DNA from 2 places in the Stutzerimonas tianxiuensis genome. Region 1 is predicted to be linked to the other one. Evidence: predicted binding sites of a transcription regulator. Region 1 holds the regulator's gene; the other holds the start of a gene.
What was found. Region 1 encodes FliA, which starts transcription of late flagellar genes. Its sites were predicted from a motif close to CTAAAGTTTNNNNNNNNNNNGCCGNTAA; they were not measured.
Positions count from the first base shown of each region.

Region 2: ACSSNI_RS21645 (methyl-accepting chemotaxis protein) is a predicted target of FliA. The motif match lies at 1,352-1,379, and genes of this name have one in related genera.

Region 1 covers NZ_JBPVWS010000002.1:83,550-86,958, forward strand. Annotated here, with positions in the region: gene flhF (flagellar biosynthesis protein FlhF) at 1-89, shown strand, start outside; gene fleN (flagellar synthesis regulator FleN) at 181-1,011, shown strand; gene fliA (RNA polymerase sigma factor FliA) at 1,026-1,751, shown strand; gene ACSSNI_RS03020 (chemotaxis response regulator CheY) at 1,868-2,242, shown strand; gene ACSSNI_RS03025 (protein phosphatase CheZ) at 2,266-3,060, shown strand; gene ACSSNI_RS03030 (chemotaxis protein CheA) at 3,073-3,409, shown strand, end outside.
Region 2 covers NZ_JBPVWS010000025.1:32,497-35,905, forward strand. Annotated here, with positions in the region: gene ACSSNI_RS21635 (CoA transferase subunit A) at 1-325, opposite strand, end outside; gene ACSSNI_RS21640 (hydroxymethylglutaryl-CoA lyase) at 366-1,280, opposite strand; gene ACSSNI_RS21645 (methyl-accepting chemotaxis protein) at 1,428-3,050, shown strand; gene ACSSNI_RS21650 (acetyl/propionyl/methylcrotonyl-CoA carboxylase subunit alpha) at 3,251-3,409, opposite strand, start outside.

The sequences.
Region 1 (3,409 bases):
TGAGCTTGCAATCGGAAGAGAATCCGAGCGAGGAAACCATGGCTGACATGTTCTCCGATCTTTACAACGGTTCTCGGAAGGTCGGATGAACGCTTTGCTACGTGTGACACACAAAGAAGACGCGTTCGGGCTGAACGCATCGATGGCCCTAGGGCTCCAGCAAGAGATAGGCGTGTGAAAATGGGTATGCATCCCGTACAGGTTATTGCAGTGACCGGCGGCAAAGGTGGCGTCGGCAAGACCAACGTATCGGTCAATCTGTCCTTGGCGCTGGCCGATCTCGGGCGTCGGGTCGTATTGCTCGACGCCGACCTTGGTCTGGCCAACGTCGATGTGTTGCTCGGCCTGACAACCAAACGCACCCTGGCTGATGTCATTGCCGGTGAATGCGATCTGCGTGACGTGCTGATCCAGGGGCCGGGCGGCATCCGCATCGTGCCGGCCGCATCCGGCACGCAGAGCATGGTGCAGCTATCGACGCTGCAGCACTCCGGCCTGATCCAAGCGTTCAGCGATATCGGCGATGACATCGATGTGCTGATCATCGACACCGCCGCCGGCATTGGTGACGGGGTAGTGAGCTTTGTGCGCGCCGCACAGGAAGTGCTGCTGGTGGTGACCGACGAACCCACGTCGATCACCGATGCCTACGCGCTGATCAAACTGCTCAATCGCGACTACGGCATCAGCCGCTTCCGGGTACTGGCCAACATGGCCCATGCGCCGCAGGAAGGCCGCAATCTATTCGCCAAGTTGACCAAGGTGACTGAGCGCTTCCTGGACGTGGCGCTGCAGTATGTAGGCGCGATTCCTTACGATGAGTCTGTGCGCAAGGCCGTGCAGAAGCAGCGCGCCGTTTATGAAGCTTACCCCCGTGCAAAGTGTTCGCTGGCGTTCAAGGCCATCGCGCAGAAAGTTGACACCTGGCCGTTGCCGGCAACGCCACGCGGTCATCTGGAGTTCTTTGTGGAGCGCCTGGTAAGGCCCGCCGCAGAGCCTAACGAACAATAGCGGCTGGATTCGGTATGTATTACAGCAAAGCTCAGGCTAAAGACTCGCAGTACCAACTCATCGATCAATACGCGCCGCTGGTCAAACGCATTGCTTACCACCTCCTGGCGCGTTTGCCGGCGAGCGTGCAGGTCGACGACCTGATGCAGGCTGGGATGATCGGCTTGCTGGAAGCGTCAAAGAAATATGACGCCGGCAAGGGTGCGAGTTTCGAGACTTACGCGGGTATTCGCATACGCGGTGCGATGCTCGACGAGGTGCGCAAGGGTGATTGGGCGCCGCGTTCGGTACACCGGAATTCGCGCATGGTCAGTGAGGCGATTCGGGCAATTGAGGCCAGAACAGGACGCGACGCTAAAGATCAGGAAGTTGCGGCCGAACTTAAATTGAGTCTCGATGAGTACTACGGCATTCTGGGCGACACCTTGGGCAGCCGCCTGTTCAGCTTCGATGATCTGCTTCAGGAAGGTGAGCATGGGGAGTTCGAGGAGGATGCTGCCAGCACCCATCCGGAACCGTCCCGCGATCTCGAAGACGAGCGTTTTCAACAGGCGTTGGCTGAAGCCATCGGCAACCTGCCCGAACGTGAAAAGTTGGTGCTTTCGCTGTATTACGACGAAGAGTTGAACTTGAAGGAAATCGGTCAGGTACTGGGCGTCAGTGAATCGCGGGTGAGCCAATTGCACAGTCAGTGCGCGGCACGTCTGCGGGCTCGTCTTGGCGAGTGGCGCGCGCGTTAACGACCGGTTTGCAACAAAGCATTAGAGACCGCTTACGAGCTTCATTCATGAGGCCCGCAAACAGACCGTGAGCAGGTCTCGGATTCGGGTTTACGGAGGTGTACTTGGACAAGAACATGAAAATCCTCATCGTCGACGATTTTTCGACCATGAGACGGATCATCAAGAACCTCTTGCGCGATCTGGGCTTTACCAATACCGCCGAAGCGGACGACGGCACTACTGCTTTGCCAATGCTGAAGAGCGGAAGTTTCGATTTTCTCGTCACCGACTGGAACATGCCCGGCATGAGCGGCATCGACCTGCTGCGCGCTGTGCGCGCCGACGAGCGCCTCAAGCACCTGCCGGTGTTGATGGTGACCGCCGAGGCGAAGCGCGATCAGATCATCGAGGCCGCGCAGGCTGGCGTTAACGGATACGTGGTCAAGCCATTCACGGCTCAAGTGCTCAAAGAAAAGATCGAAAAGATCTTCGAGCGCGTCAACGGCTGAAGCAGTAACGCCGCGAGGGCACTATGACGCAAGCAGACCAAGGCCTGGCAGAGTTCGAAGCGACTCTGAGGGCTCATGCACCCCAATTGATTGAAAGTCTGCAGCAAGGCCGCTTCGAAGAAGCGACGCAGATGTTTAACGAGCTCAATCAGGCGCGCAACCTGGGGCTGTACCAGGAAGTCGGCAAGCTCACGCGTGAGCTGCACAACGCCATCGTCAAGCTCGAAATGGACACCTGTGCGACGGGGGGTGATCCGTCGCCAATCACCGACGCCACGGACCGATTGTCCTACGTGGTGGAGATGACCGAAAAAGCGGCCAACCGCACCATGGACCTGGTTGAGGAATCGGCGCCGCTGGTGAACTACGTCAGCTACGAAGCCCAGAGCCTGACTGCCGATTGGCAGCGCTTCATGCGTCGCGATATGAACGCTGAACAGTTCCGCGACCTGGTCAAACGCATCGATCAGTTTCTCCAGCGCAGCATGAACGATGGCAGTCAGCTGTCGCAGAACCTTAGCGAAATCATGCTGGCCCAGGATTTCCAGGACCTTACCGGTCAGGTGATCAAAAGGGTGACCCGGCTCATTACCGAACTCGAAAGTAACCTGCTTAATCTGGTGCTGATGGCAGGCCAGGTTGACCGCGTGGCGGGCATCCAGCATGACCGCGAAGCGATGCGCGCCGAGCAGGAACTAAAAAAACAAGAAAAACAGCCTTCCAATGGTGAAGGTCCGCAGATGCATGCCGATATACGTGAAGACGTCGTTTCCGGGCAGGACGATGTCGATGATCTGCTTTCGAGCCTGGGCTTTTAGGGGAAGTTAAATATGAGCTTCGACGCCGATGAAGAAATCCTCCAGGATTTCCTGGTAGAGGCCGGCGAGATTCTCGAACTATTGTCAGAGCAGCTGGTGGAGCTGGAAAGCAGCCCCGATGACACAGCCTTGCTCAATGCGATTTTTCGCGGTTTCCATACGGTAAAAGGCGGTGCCGGGTTTCTCCAGCTACATGAGCTGGTGGAATGCTGCCACATCGCCGAAAACGTCTTCGACATCCTGCGCAAGGGTGAACGTCGCGTCGACTCGGAATTGATGGATGTCGTTCTCCAGGCTCTGGACTCCGTCAATGAAATGTTTAGCCAGGTGCGCGAGCGTACCGAGGTAA
Region 2 (3,409 bases), on a different contig from region 1:
GCAGTTTCTCGGCCAGGGTGCCTTGCGGGGTGAATTCGAGTGCCAATTCGCCGGCCAGGTACTGGCGCTCGAACTCCTTGTTCTCACCGACGTAGGAGGAAATCATCTTGCGCACCTGGCGCGTCTCGAGCAGCAGACCGAGGCCAAAGCCGTCGACGCCGGCGTTGTTGCTGATCACGGTGAGGTCTTTCTTGCCCGTGTCGCGCAGTGCCTCGATCAGTGCCTCGGGAATGCCGCACAGGCCAAAACCGCCAACGGCGAGGGTCATGCCGTCCTCGACCAGGCCGTCGAGCGCCTGCTTGGCGTTGGGATAGATCTTGTTCATGAAATGCCTCTTGTTATCTGAGGTTGGCTACAGAGTTGGGTTACTCCGCGCTCAGTCGGGCCCGCGCGACGCGTGATCCGTTGGGACGACCCAGCACATCGCTGATGCGCTGACCGGCCGCGATCAGCGCGTTCAGGTCGATGCCGGTCTGAATGCCCAGGCCGTCGAGCATGTAGAGCACGTCTTCACTGGCCACATTGCCGCTGGCGCCTTTGGCATAGGGGCAACCGCCGAGGCCTGCGACCGAACTGTCGAAGGTGCCGACGCCTTCCAGCAGGCTAGCGTAGATGTTCGCCAGCGCCTGACCATAGGTGTCGTGAAAGTGACCGGCGAGCTTGTCACGCGGAACCTCGCGACTGACCGCCTCGATCAGCTGACGGGTTTTGCCCGGTGTGCCAGCACCGATGGTGTCGCCCAGCGAAACCTCATAGCAGCCCATGGCGAACAGCTCGTGCGCCACATGCGCGACGCGCTTGGGGTCTACTTCGCCTTCGTAAGGGCAGCCCAACACGCAAGAGACGTAGCCGCGTACCTGAATGCCGTTCTCGCGCGCTGCAGTCATCAGCGGAGCGAAGCGCGCCAGGCTTTCGTCGATGGAGCAGTTGATGTTCTTTTGCGAGAAGGCTTCCGAGGCGGCGCCAAACACAGCCACTTCACTGACGCCGGCTTCGATGGCTGCTTCGAGTCCTTTCATATTGGGCGTCAGCGCGGCGTAGGTGACGCCCTGCTTTTGCCTGATCTGTGAGAAAACCTCGGCAGACCCGGCCATCTGCGGCACCCACTTGGGCGAGACGAAGCTGCCGACTTCGATGTACTGCAGCCCGGCGGCGCTAAGGTCGTCGACCAGGCGGACCTTGTCGGCGACGCTGATGGGCTGCTTTTCGTTCTGCAGGCCGTCGCGGGGGCCGACTTCCACAAGGCGTACCCGACGTGGCATTTCAGTGGTTGGAGTCATTGGTTGTCCTCATGAACAAGTTCGAGCGCCGTGCGGTGAAAGCCGATGCAGGTCATAGCAAGACTCAGCGGCTCAAGTTATCAACAGCATGGCAGATAAAACTGGAAGCCCCGCCTCTTGCTGGCGGCACCACGTTTGAGAACCGCCATGCTACGCAAATTGAAAATCTCCCATCGCACGCTGCTGTTCTTTGCGCTTGTAGCCGTGCTGCTGGCCGCGCTTGGGTTGTTCAGCCTGATGCAGATGTCCGCGATACGTGCTGCGGGCAGCGAGATCGACTCCGATTGGATGCCAAGCCAGGCGGCCGCTGACGATATGGCGCTGAATCTTGCTCACGTGCGGATCGAATCCATGCGGCAGTTGGCCTTCCAAGACGCCGAAACGCTTCGCAAGAGCGACGAGCAGATCGCTGCAGCAATGACCAAGCTCAGCCAGCTGATGGCTCGTTACGAGGAGCACATATCCAATCCTGATGAGGCTCGCGTGTTCGGTGTCGTCAAAAATGTATACGCCAGCTATCCCCAAGCGCTTCAGGATCGCCAGCGCGTGCTTGCCGCCAACCCGAGCGAGGACAGGGCTGCCGCGGTGAACGCGCGGGTTAGCGAGCTTAGCCACCAGCTCGAACAGGCTTTGTTGGAACTCCGGTCGTTTAACGAGGAGGGCGCCCATCATGCTGTCGAGGCGGCCACGTCCGTTTATCGGAACGCGCAGAGGGTGATCGCCTCGGTAATCCTGGTTGCGTTGGTCTCGACCGTTGCGCTGGCGCTGCTGTTGACCGCCAGCATCGTGCGGCCCATGCGTCGCGCTGTCGCCGTTTCGAATCAGATTGCCAAAGGCGACCTCACCCATGAAGTTCATGTTAATGGCAACGACGAAGCCACTGAGCTGCTGACCTCGCTGAGCGAGATGCAGGCCAACCTGCGTAGCATCATCGGGCAGATCAACGATTCGGCCCATGTGCTGACGGCTTCGGCCGAAGAAATGAGCGCTGTCATGCTGGACAGCACCGAGGGCTTGCAGCGGCAGAACGATCAGATTGAACAGGCCGCCACGGCGGTGAATGAGATGACTTGTGCGGTCGAAGAGGTGGCCAGCAATGCCGTATCCACCTCCGAGGCGTCGCGGGCTTCCAGCGAGTCGGCTCAGCAGGGACGTATGCAGCTCGAAGACGCCATTGCATCGATACAGGCGTTGGCGGCTGATGTTGTCAGCGCCTCGGCCCGTGCCGGTGAGCTGGCCGATCAGACCCACAACATCACCCGTGTGCTGGATGTAATTCGCGCGGTGGCCGAGCAGACCAACCTGCTGGCCCTGAACGCTGCCATTGAGGCGGCGCGAGCCGGAGACGCCGGCCGCGGCTTCGCCGTGGTGGCGGATGAGGTGCGAGCGTTGGCGAAACGTACCGGTGAGTCGACCCGAGAAATCGAGTCGATGCTTGGCAGCATTCAGCAAGGCACCGGGCTGACAGTCGAAGCGCTGCAACAAGGCGCCTCGCGCGCGCAGACCACCCTGGACAAGGCTGAAGCGGCTGGCGTTGCCCTGGTGCGGATTGCCGAGACGGTCGCCGGAATCAACGAGCGCAACCTGGTTATCGCCAGTGCGTCGGAGGAGCAGGCGCAGGTCGCCCGTGAGATAGATCGAAACCTGGTCAGCATTCGTGATCTCTCGGTGCAAACCTCTGCTGGCGCCCAGCAAACCAGTGTGGCCACTCAGGAGCTGTCGCGCCTGGCGGTAGATCTGAATGGACTGGTGCGTCGTTTCCGGATGTAGCCGCTGCGCAGTGACTGCGCAGCTCCCGGAGCGTGAAGGGCGATTTATTGCTCGTCCGCGAGAGCGGCGACCTCTCGGGTAGCTGCCTTCGCAAGCAGGCTCGCTTCTACAACTGCCGCATTGAGCGGCCGGACCTACGCCACCAGCGCCTGGCGAGGCCGGCAGAGCCTGCCCGATTGCCTGGCCTGCGGCGGCTTTCATCACTCAAGCTCTACCAAAGTGGTGCCTTCACTGATCATCTCGCCTTCAGTGCAGTAGACGGCTTTCACCACGCCCGCTTCGGCGGCTCGGATGCTGTGCTCCATCTTCATCGCTTCCAGCACGACCAGTGTGGTGCCGGCCTCCACGGTCTGCCCGGC